Regions from separate parts of the Cedecea sp. genome, predicted to be linked through region 2. Evidence: riboswitches for the same ligand, from Rfam matches in the RefSeq annotation. Region 2 holds a riboswitch; each other region holds the start of a gene.
What was found. Region 2 has a riboswitch for thiamine pyrophosphate ahead of thiC (phosphomethylpyrimidine synthase ThiC). Riboswitches for the same ligand answer to the same signal wherever they lie in the genome.
Positions count from the first base shown of each region.

Region 1 (3,261 bases), on a different contig from region 2:
TGTTGGAAAAACCTCGCAGGTGATGACCGCTTCATAAACACCTCCTCGCTTCATCGCTGATGATTATTGACGTAATATAGGGAAAGTTAAATTGATGAGTTTCCGCCGGGAGTTCCTCTTTTATGTCCTCATCTCGTCTGCAACAACAGTTCATCCGTCTGTGGCAATGCTGCGAAGGCAAGCCCCAGGAAACCACGCTCAATGATTTAGCGGATTTGCTCAACTGCTCCCGCCGTCATATGCGGACACTGCTTAACGCCATGCAGGAAAAGGGCTGGCTAAGCTGGCAGGCAGAAGCCGGCAGGGGCAAGCGCTCGCAGCTCACCTTCCTGTATACCGGGCTGGCGCTCCAGCAGCAGCGGGCGGAAGATCTTCTGGAACAGGATCGAATCGATCAACTGGTGCAGATCGTCGGCGACAAGGCCGCGGTGCGGCAGATGCTTATCTCTCATTTAGGGCGTAGCTTCCGTCAGGGCCGACATATCCTTCGCGTCCTTTACTATCGCCCGCTGCTGAATCTGCTGCCCGGTTCGGCGCTCAGGCGCTCCGAAACCCACATTGCCCGCCAGATTTTCAGCGGCCTGACGCGGATAAATGAGGAAAATGGGGAACTGGAAGCGGATATTGCCCATCACTGGCAGCAAATTTCCCCTTTACGCTGGCGTTTCTTCCTCCGCCCCGGCATTCATTTCCATCACGGCCGTGAGCTGGACATGCTGGATATCATCTCTTCCCTGCAGCGCATCAACACCCTGCCGCTGTTTGCCCACATCACGCAGATAACCTCGCCGACGACCTGGACGCTGGATATTCACCTCAGCCAGCCGGATGACTGGTTGCCGTGGCTATTGGGCAGCGTGAACGCCATGATCCTGCCGCGTGAATGGACAACGATGCCCGATTTTGCCAGCCAGCCGGTCGGCACCGGGCCTTATTCCGTCGCTCGCAACAATCGAAACCAGTTAAAAATCCATGCTTTTGATGATTATTTCGGTTTCCGGGCGTTGATCGACGAAGTTAATTTCTGGGTGTTACCTGAAGTCGGAGAAGAATCCAGCTGTGGCGTTCAGCTTCAGGGCATGCCGGACAGCGAAAAAGCCGTTGAAAGCCGCCCGGAAGAGGGCTGCTACTACCTGCTGTTTGATAGCCGCTCAACGCTCGGCGTTCACGAAGGCGTACGCCAGTGGATTGGCCATATTCTCTCGCCGGTCAACCTTATTTACCGCGCTGCCGAGCAGTATCAGCAGTACTGGTTCCCCGCCTACGGCCTTCTGCCACGTTGGCACCATTCGCGTCCGGGACCGCTTACCGCAAAGCCTGCCGGACTTGAGAGCATCACCCTTACCTACTATCGCGATCACGTAGAGCACCGCGTTATCAGCAATATCATGACCGAACTGCTGGCCGAGCAGGGCGTGAAGCTGATTGTTCAGGAGATAGATTACGCTGAGTGGCATCAGGGCGACGCCGAAAGTGATATCTGGCTGAACAGCGTGAACTTCACTATGCCGCTGGAATACTCCCTTTTCGCCCAGCTGTATGAAGTCCCGCTGATTCAAAAATGTATCCCAATCGACTGGCAGGGCGATGCCCGACGCTGGCACAGTAAAACGCTGGCATTGCCGGAATGGTGCAGGCAAATGCTGGAACGTAACGACGTTATCCCGTTGATTCACCATTGGTTACGCATTGAGGGGCAGCGCAGCATGCGCGGTGTGCGCATGAACACGCTGGGCTGGTTTGATTTTAAATCGGCCTGGTTTGCCCCGCCTGGCCCATAACGTTTTCGTAACACAGCTTTCGTAATTCCGGGGAAGTCAGTAGAATCCCCCCTGCTCAACGGGGTGCCAGGACAATTTGTCCGCGCTGAGATAATACCCGTCGAACCTGATCCGGATAACGCCGGCGAAGGGATTTGAGACACTCACTCAATTCCTTTGCCCCCTTTTACTGAGGTGCAAAGTGTTCAAAAAATTTCTGCCGCTGCTGGCGCTGGTTGCCACGCCCGTTTTCGCTAACCCCGTTTTAACTGTTTACACCTACGACTCGTTTGCCGCTGACTGGGGCCCTGGCCCGGCGGTGAAAAAAGCCTTTGAAGCCGACTGTCACTGCGAGCTGAAGTTCGTGGCGCTGGAAGACGGCGTTTCGCTGCTGAACCGCGTGCGCATGGAAGGCAAGAACAGCAAAGCAGACATCGTGCTGGGGCTGGATAACAACCTGCTGGATGCGGCCTCGCAAACCAAACTGTTTGCCCCTTCTAACGTCGAAACCAGCGCTTTGCAGGTGCCCGGCGGCTGGAAGAGCAACACCTTCGTTCCCTATGACTACGGCTACTTCGCTTTCGTTTACGACAAGAACAAGCTAAAAAACCCGCCGAAGAGTCTGAAAGAGCTGGTTGAAGGCGACCAGAAATGGAAGGTGATATACGAAGATCCACGCACCAGCACGCCGGGGCTTGGCCTGCTGCTGTGGATGCAAAAAGTCTACGGCGATAAAACCCCGGAAGCCTGGCAAAAGTTAGCGAAGAAAACCGTCACCGTCACCAAGGGCTGGAGCGAAGCTTACGGCCTGTTCCTGAAAGGCGAAGCCGATCTGGTTCTGAGCTACACTACGTCACCGGCCTACCACATCATCGAAGAGAAGAAGGATAACTACGCCGCAGCGGACTTCAACGAAGGGCATTATCTGCAGGTTGAAGTCGCGGGCCGGCTGGCGAACAGCAAGCAGCCAGAACTTGCCGAGAAGTTTATGAAGTTCATCACCACGCCAGGTTTCCAGAACACTATTGCTACCGGCAACTGGATGTATCCTGTGACCAACGTGGCGTTGCCTGCCGGCTTCGACGGGCTGGTAAAACCAAAAACCACGCTGGAATTTACGCCTCAGCAGGTGGCTGCCCAGCGCGCGGCATGGATTAACGAATGGCAACGCGCCGTCAGCCGCTAATTCCGGGCTGGCTATGTCCGGGGCTATTTGCCGCGACGCTTGTCGTGGCGGTAGCCCTGGCGGCTTTTCTGGCGCTGTGGCTTAACGCCCCGCAGACGGATGTCTTTGCTCTTTTGCAGGACAGCTACCTTTGGCACGTCCTGCGCTTCTCTTTCTGGCAGGCGTTCCTTTCCGCAGTACTCTCCGTTTTCCCGGCGATATTTTTAGCCCGGGCGCTGTACCGACGCCGTTTTCCTGGCCGAATGGCGCTGCTGCGGCTTTGCGCCATGACGCTGGTTCTGCCGGTGCTGGTTGCGGTATTCGGCATTCTCTCCG
Region 1 covers NZ_DASYBS010000113.1:71,481-74,741, reverse strand. Annotated here, with positions in the region: gene sgrT (glucose uptake inhibitor SgrT) at 1-35, opposite strand, end outside; gene sgrR (HTH-type transcriptional regulator SgrR) at 123-1,781, shown strand; TPP riboswitch at 1,831-1,932, shown strand; gene thiB (thiamine ABC transporter substrate binding subunit) at 1,963-2,946, shown strand; gene thiP (thiamine/thiamine pyrophosphate ABC transporter permease ThiP) at 2,922-3,261, shown strand, end outside.
Region 1: another riboswitch for thiamine pyrophosphate. It lies ahead of thiB (thiamine ABC transporter substrate binding subunit); the one in region 2 lies ahead of thiC (phosphomethylpyrimidine synthase ThiC).

Region 2 (3,261 bases):
GGTGCTTCGTGGCAATGCTCCAGCTCTTCGGTCATGTTGCGGCGAATCATCTGCATCGGTACATGCCCCGGGCCCTCAATCATCACCTGGACGTCGTATTCCCAGGCGATTTTGGTCAGCTCGCCCAGCGTATGCAGCTCGGCAAACTGTGCTTCGTCGTTGGCATCCTGAATGGAGCCCGGGCGTAAGCCATCGCCCAGGGAAAGCGATACGTCATAGGCGGCGCAGATTTCGCAGATTTCACGGAAGTGTTGATACAGGAAATTTTCCTGATGATGGGACAGGCACCACTTCGCCATAATCGAACCGCCGCGCGACACGATGCCGGTCAGGCGCTTCGCGGTCATCGGGACATAGCGAAGCAGCACGCCCGCGTGAATGGTGAAGTAATCCACGCCTTGCTCTGCCTGCTCCAGCAGCGTGTCGCGGAACATCTCCCAGCTCAGGTCTTCGGCGATACCGTTCGCCTTCTCCAGCGCCTGGTAGATTGGCACCGTGCCGATGGGCACCGGGCTGTTGCGCAGGATCCACTCCCGCGTTTCGTGAATGTAGCGGCCGGTTGAGAGGTCCATCACCGTGTCTGCCCCCCAGCGAGTGGCCCACACCAGCTTCTCTACTTCTTCTTCAATGGAGGAAGTGACCGCCGAGTTACCGATATTGGCATTGATCTTCACCAGGAAATTGCGGCCGATAATCATCGGCTCTGATTCAGGGTGGTTGATATTGGCGGGAATAATCGCTCGCCCGGCGGCGACTTCATCACGGACAAACTCCGGCGTGATGTTTTCCGGCAGGCGGGCCCCAAACCCTTCGCCGGGATGCTGGTGGCGCAGAACGGCATCACGAATACGCTCGCGCCCCATATTTTCGCGAATGGCGATGAATTCCATCTCTGGGGTGACAAGGCCTTTGCGGGCGTAATGCAACTGAGTGACGCATTGTCCGGCTATTGCCCGGCGAGGTTTCGACAGTGTTTCAAAGCGCAATTCGTCCAGGCCGTCGTCGGCAAGGCGTGCTTTTGTGTAAGCGGAGCTGCGGTCATTCAGCGTTTCGCTGTCACGCCGGTCGGCAATCCAGGCGCTGCGCAGGGGATATAGCCCGTTTAACACGTTTATGGTGATGTCGGGATCGCCATAGGGGCCGGAAGTATCGTAGACGGGAACCGCGCCGTTCGGCTGATATTGCGGGGCATCTTTGCTCCCGCCGGTGAGCGTCGGGCTGAGCTGGATTTCGCGCATTGGGACGCGGATATCTTCGCGTGACCCGGTCAGATAGATGCGCTGAGAGTTGGGGAAGGCGGTGCCTTCAAGCGTATTGATAAAGTGTTGGGCGGCAGCTCGCTGTTCGCGGCGGCCTGGTTTTTTTTCAGATGCAGACATAGCTCATTCCAGGTTTAATCAGGATATGGCTTGTCAGGACAACGGAAGGAGTAATGGATATGGGCCGCCCGAGAACGGGTGCACCCAAAGACAGAATTACTCTTGTTCCCTTCGCAGGTTCTAACCTGATCAGGTTCCGCGGATCCCGAATTAACGGTCTCAGCCGGTGCATAACGCACTCGGCACTCCGACAAGAATGATCCCACCTTGCGGTGGGAAAGTTGTAAATTACTCGTTAATAGCTAACAACTCAAGCTGGACTTGCCAGCCCGGCAGCATCGCTGGCGCTGCCGTCAAGGTTGTTATCAATAGCCAGGAGGACTAGCTTATCCTCAAGGGTGAAGCGAGCCTCAAGGCACTCGCCAATCTCCGACAGCGCCTGCTGAAACTCGACCCAGCTGTCGCGGCCGATGGCGTTTTCCAGATGGGAGTCGTAGAGGTCCATGATTTGCTGGGTATTAGCTTCCAGTTGAGGGTAGAGCTGGGCTGCACTTAGCAGCGGGCTGCTGCCTTCCAGGTTGCTGATTATGCGCTCGTAAATACTAAAATGACCGGACGAGAGGTAATCCACCAGGCCGTGGCAAAAATTGTCTAACGCTTTTTCGTCGAGCGCGGTGTGTGATTCCTTGTTAGGCTTGATCCCGACCATGTTGTAATAGGCAACCAACAGGTGTTTACGGGCCTGAAGCCACTGGTCGACTAACTCATTACTACCACCAACGCGCTCAGTCAGATTGGCTAACTGGTTCAGCATGATTGAGACTCCGTGAGTTAAAAGATTGAACGCAAACTAACCCAAAAAAGTAAAAACTAATTGTTTATATCAGTGAACACGGGGATGTGCACCAGGTTATGGAACGTGTTATTCAAAACTTAGATCATGGTTGGTGGATAGTCAGCCATGAGCAAAAAATATGGTTGCCACAGGGTGACTTACCTCACGGCAGCGCGGAAGAATTTCAGCTCGTAGGCACCCGCGCCCTGGATATCGGTGAGTGGGAAGGCGAACCCGTCTGGCTGATTCGTGAAAACCGCCGCTCTGACATGGGCTCGCTGCGCCAGCTCCTGGATCGAGATGTGGGCCTGTTCCAGCTGGCTGGGCGAGGCGTTCAACTGGCTGAGTTTTACCGCTCGCATAAGTATTGCGGCTACTGCGGCCATGAAATGCACTTCAGCAAAAGCGAATGGGCGATGCTCTGCGGGCACTGCCGCGAGCGCTACTACCCGCAAATCGCCCCCTGCATTATCGTTGCTATCCGTAAGGACGATCATATCCTGCTGGCTCAGCATACGCGCCACCGCAACGGCGTTTACACCGTGCTGGCAGGATTTGTCGAGGTGGGTGAAACACTGGAGCAGGCTGTGGCTCGCGAAGTCATGGAAGAGAGCAGCATCCAGGTGAAAAACCTGCGCTACGTGACTTCCCAGCCCTGGCCTTTCCCGCAGTCGCTGATGACCGCATTTATGGCGGATTACCATAGCGGCGAAATCAAAATAGACCCCAAAGAGCTGCTGGATGCCGGCTGGTATCGCTATGACCAACTGCCGCTATTGCCGCCGCCGGGCACCGTGGCGCGTCGCTTAATTGAAGATACCGTCGCCCTGTGTCGCGCGGACTATGAATGATAGACTGCGGCGATACAGCTAAAGGAAAGGTAAAAATGACTGAACTGAAGAACGATCGTTACCTGCGCGCCCTGCAGCGCTTGCCGGTAGATATCACTCCTGTGTGGATGATGCGCCAGGCCGGGCGCTATTTGCCGGAATATAAGGCAACGCGCGCTCAGGCAGGCGATTTTATGTCGCTGTGCAAGAACGCCGAGCTGGCCTGCGAAGTCACCCTGCAGCCGCTGCGCCGCTATGCGCTGGACGCGGCGATCCT
Region 2 covers NZ_DASYBS010000007.1:6,899-10,159, forward strand. Annotated here, with positions in the region: gene thiC (phosphomethylpyrimidine synthase ThiC) at 1-1,379, opposite strand, end outside; TPP riboswitch at 1,469-1,579, opposite strand; gene VGM55_RS00785 (Rsd/AlgQ family anti-sigma factor) at 1,630-2,133, opposite strand; gene nudC (NAD(+) diphosphatase) at 2,232-3,005, shown strand; gene hemE (uroporphyrinogen decarboxylase) at 3,041-3,261, shown strand, end outside.

Region 3 (3,261 bases), on a different contig from region 2:
GCCACCGCCGAAGGTGAAGGCAAAAGAAAGGCCGGAATATTGCCGAGGGTGAGCAGATACCAAAGCAGCAGCAATCCGGCGAAGACGGTCAGCCCGCGTCGCAGGCGTACAGCATGACTTTCTGATTGTGGCTTCATACTGCGGCCTTCATTAGCTGTTGCAGCAGGCTGGCCTGGCTTTTCAGCAGATAAACATCGTCCGGCGCACGAGGCGGTTGCCCGGCGATAACATGCGTATCGTCTATGCCCGCAGGCCAGCGGGACAGCACCAGCAGGCGGTGGCTGAGCCGACAGGCTTCCATGGGATCGTGGGTGATCAGCAGCACGGTATTCCTTGCCAGCAGCTCAGCCGCAAGATCCTGAATCGCCGTCCGGGTGATGGCGTCCAGCGCCGAAAACGGCTCGTCCATCAGCACTATCGGGCGCTTTTCGTAGAGCGTTCTGGCAATGGCAGCACGCTGCCTCATCCCACCAGACAGCGCGGCTGGCAGCGCTTTGGCATACCCTCCCAATCCGACCTGTTCGATCAAATGCTCCGTCCACCGGCGGTCGACAGGCTCCCCGCGTAGGCGCGAGCCCAGGGCAACGTTCTGCTCGATGCTAAGCCACGGGTAGAGCAAATCTTTCTGCCCCATCCATGCGATGCGTCCACCGACAGGCTTGCCGTCGCTGCAGATCACGCTTCCGAAGCTGGCCGGCGCCAGCCCGGCAATAATTTTGAGCAGGCTGGTTTTACCGGCACCGCTCGCGCCCAACAGGGTAACGAAGCTGCCGCCGGGAATATCAAAATTCAGCTGTTCAAACACGGTCTGGCTGCCAAAACGCAGGCTGAGATCGCGAACCTGAATATCCGGTGGGGCGAGGCTTTTGGTCATGAGGCATTCAGCCCCATTTGCCAGAACGCGGATTCAAGCTGCGTCGCGGTGGTGAATATCTGCGAAAGTTCGGCGAAGCGACTCTGTGCACCACGTTGACGGCCTAGGTTTTCCAGCAGCTGGATGGCGGCCTGCACGCCGGTCAGATAGCCTTCATCGCCATAATTACGGATCCATGTAGCGTAGGGGTTATCTTCCATCACGGTGCTGGGGCTGTGCAGCAGGCCAAGACCGATTTCGGCATAGCCGGCCACGCAGGGCAGCAGGGCGGCCAGCAGATCGAGCGCGTCACCGGAATGGCCAATATCCAACACATAGCGTGTGTAGTTCATGGTTTCGGGTGCTTCTGCCTGGGTGGCCATCTGCTCCTCGTCTAACCCCCAGCTTGCACAATAAGCAACGTGGAGCGGCAGCTCAGAGACGATGGCATTCAGCGAAGCGGTCGCGGCCCGCATTTCCGGCAGCGTGCGGAGTTTGCTGACCAGCAACGCGTAGGCACGGGCAAAGTGAATCAGGAAAAGATAATCCTGCGTCAGATAGCGCTGAAACGCGGCTTCAGGCAATGTTCCGGCGGCAAGCTGTTGCAGAAAAGGGTGATCGACGTAATCCTGCCAGTGGCGACCGGCCTGCTGACGCAGCTGTCCGTAAAGACCGTTTTCGAAAAGTGGGGTGTACATGGGACCTCCTGTGTGAGTGGAGATCCGGGCGCGCAGAGGTATGAACAGGCAATAACCGAGGCGTTATTGCCGACCGTCCCTTCGCTGGCATGACCCAGATCAGGTTCAAAGGGTTCGGCTTTCACCATCTCAGCCCATACAGGACACCCCTCGGAGGTGCCTGTTATACGACATTTACTTTTTGATTACAATCGTCGGTCGAAGCTTCCTGCCCGGCGATGGGCAGTGTTCCGTTTAGTGCGCTTTAGCGAGATTTTGCTGGCGCATGGGGCCTGATTTTTGTCACTGTAAGCCAGTGATTTCGAGTCTAAGGACGATATCCGATGAAAAAGATTGGCTTTCTCTCGTTTGGTCACTGGTCGCCTGCCGCTCAGTCAGGCACGCGCTCTGCGGCGGACACGCTGCTGCAGTCCATCGACCTTGCCGTTGCCGCCGAAGAGCTTGGCGCGGACGGCGCTTATTTCCGCGTGCACCACTTTGCTCGCCAGCTAAGCTCGCCTTTCCCGCTGCTGGCGGCCATTGGGGCAAAAACTAAACGTATTGAAATCGGCACCGGCGTTATCGATATGCGCTATGAAAACCCGCTCTATATGGTGGAGGATGCCGGTGCAGCGGATTTGATTTCCGGTGGCCGCCTGCAGCTTGGGATAAGCCGCGGCTCTCCTGAACAAGCGATCGACGGCTGGCGCTATTTTGGCTACGTTCCCGGCGAAGGGGAAACCGAGGCCGATATGGCGCGGCGCCACACTGAAGTCTTTCTCGAAGCGTTGAAGGGGCAGGGATTTGCCGAGCCGAATCCGCAGCCTATGTTCCCTAATCCGCCGGGATTGCTGCGCCTGGAGCCGTTTTCTGACGGGCTGCGCGAGCGCATCTGGTGGGGAGCCAGCTCAAACGCTACTGCGGTGTGGGCGGCGCAGCTTGGCATGAACCTGCAGAGCTCAACGTTGAAAAATGACGAAACCGGCGAGCCGTTCCACATTCAGCAGGCGAAGCAAATCCGCGCTTATCGCGCTGCCTGGAAAGAAGCTGGTCACGCGCGTGAGCCACGCGTTTCCGTTAGCCGCAGCATCTTCGCGTTAATGGACCAGCGTGACCGCAACTACTTTGGCGGCAGCGGTAAAGAAGGCGACCAGGTCGGCTATATCGAGCCACAAACCCGGGCCATTTTTGGCCGCAGCTATGCCGCTGAGCCGGAACTGCTCATTAAGCAACTGGCGCAGGATGAAGCGATTGCTGAAGCCGACACGCTGCTGTTAACCGTGCCAAACCAGCTAGGCGTGGGCTATAACGTGCACGTAATCGACTCGATTCTGAAGCACGTTGCGCCAGCGCTGGGCTGGCGCTAAATCCACCAAGAAAAAGGTCATGCCATGAACACGGATTTTTACTGGATTAATGCGCCAAAAGTCTGGCGTGAAGGCGACGGCGTGCTTTCTGTCGTCACCGACGAACAAACCGATTTTTGGCGCAAAACGTGGTACGGCTTTGAGCGCTTCTCCGGCCATTTTTATGGCTGCGATGTGAGCGGGGATTTTACCTTCCAGGTGAAGGTAAAAGCGGATTTTAGCGCGCTCTACGATCAGGCTGGTATCATGCTGTTGATGGATGAATCCCACTGGCTAAAAGCGGGGATCGAGTTTAACGACGGCGCCCCGGCCATTGGCAGCGTGCTCACGTTCGGGCATTCTGACTGGGCAACCGGCCTCTTCC
Region 3 covers NZ_DASYBS010000004.1:6,031-9,291, forward strand. Annotated here, with positions in the region: gene VGM55_RS00185 (ABC transporter permease) at 1-137, opposite strand, end outside; gene VGM55_RS00190 (ABC transporter ATP-binding protein) at 134-874, opposite strand; gene tenA (thiaminase II) at 871-1,551, opposite strand; TPP riboswitch at 1,611-1,712, opposite strand; gene VGM55_RS00200 (LLM class flavin-dependent oxidoreductase) at 1,875-2,897, shown strand; gene VGM55_RS00205 (DUF1349 domain-containing protein) at 2,922-3,261, shown strand, end outside.
Region 3: another riboswitch for thiamine pyrophosphate. It lies ahead of tenA (thiaminase II); the one in region 2 lies ahead of thiC (phosphomethylpyrimidine synthase ThiC).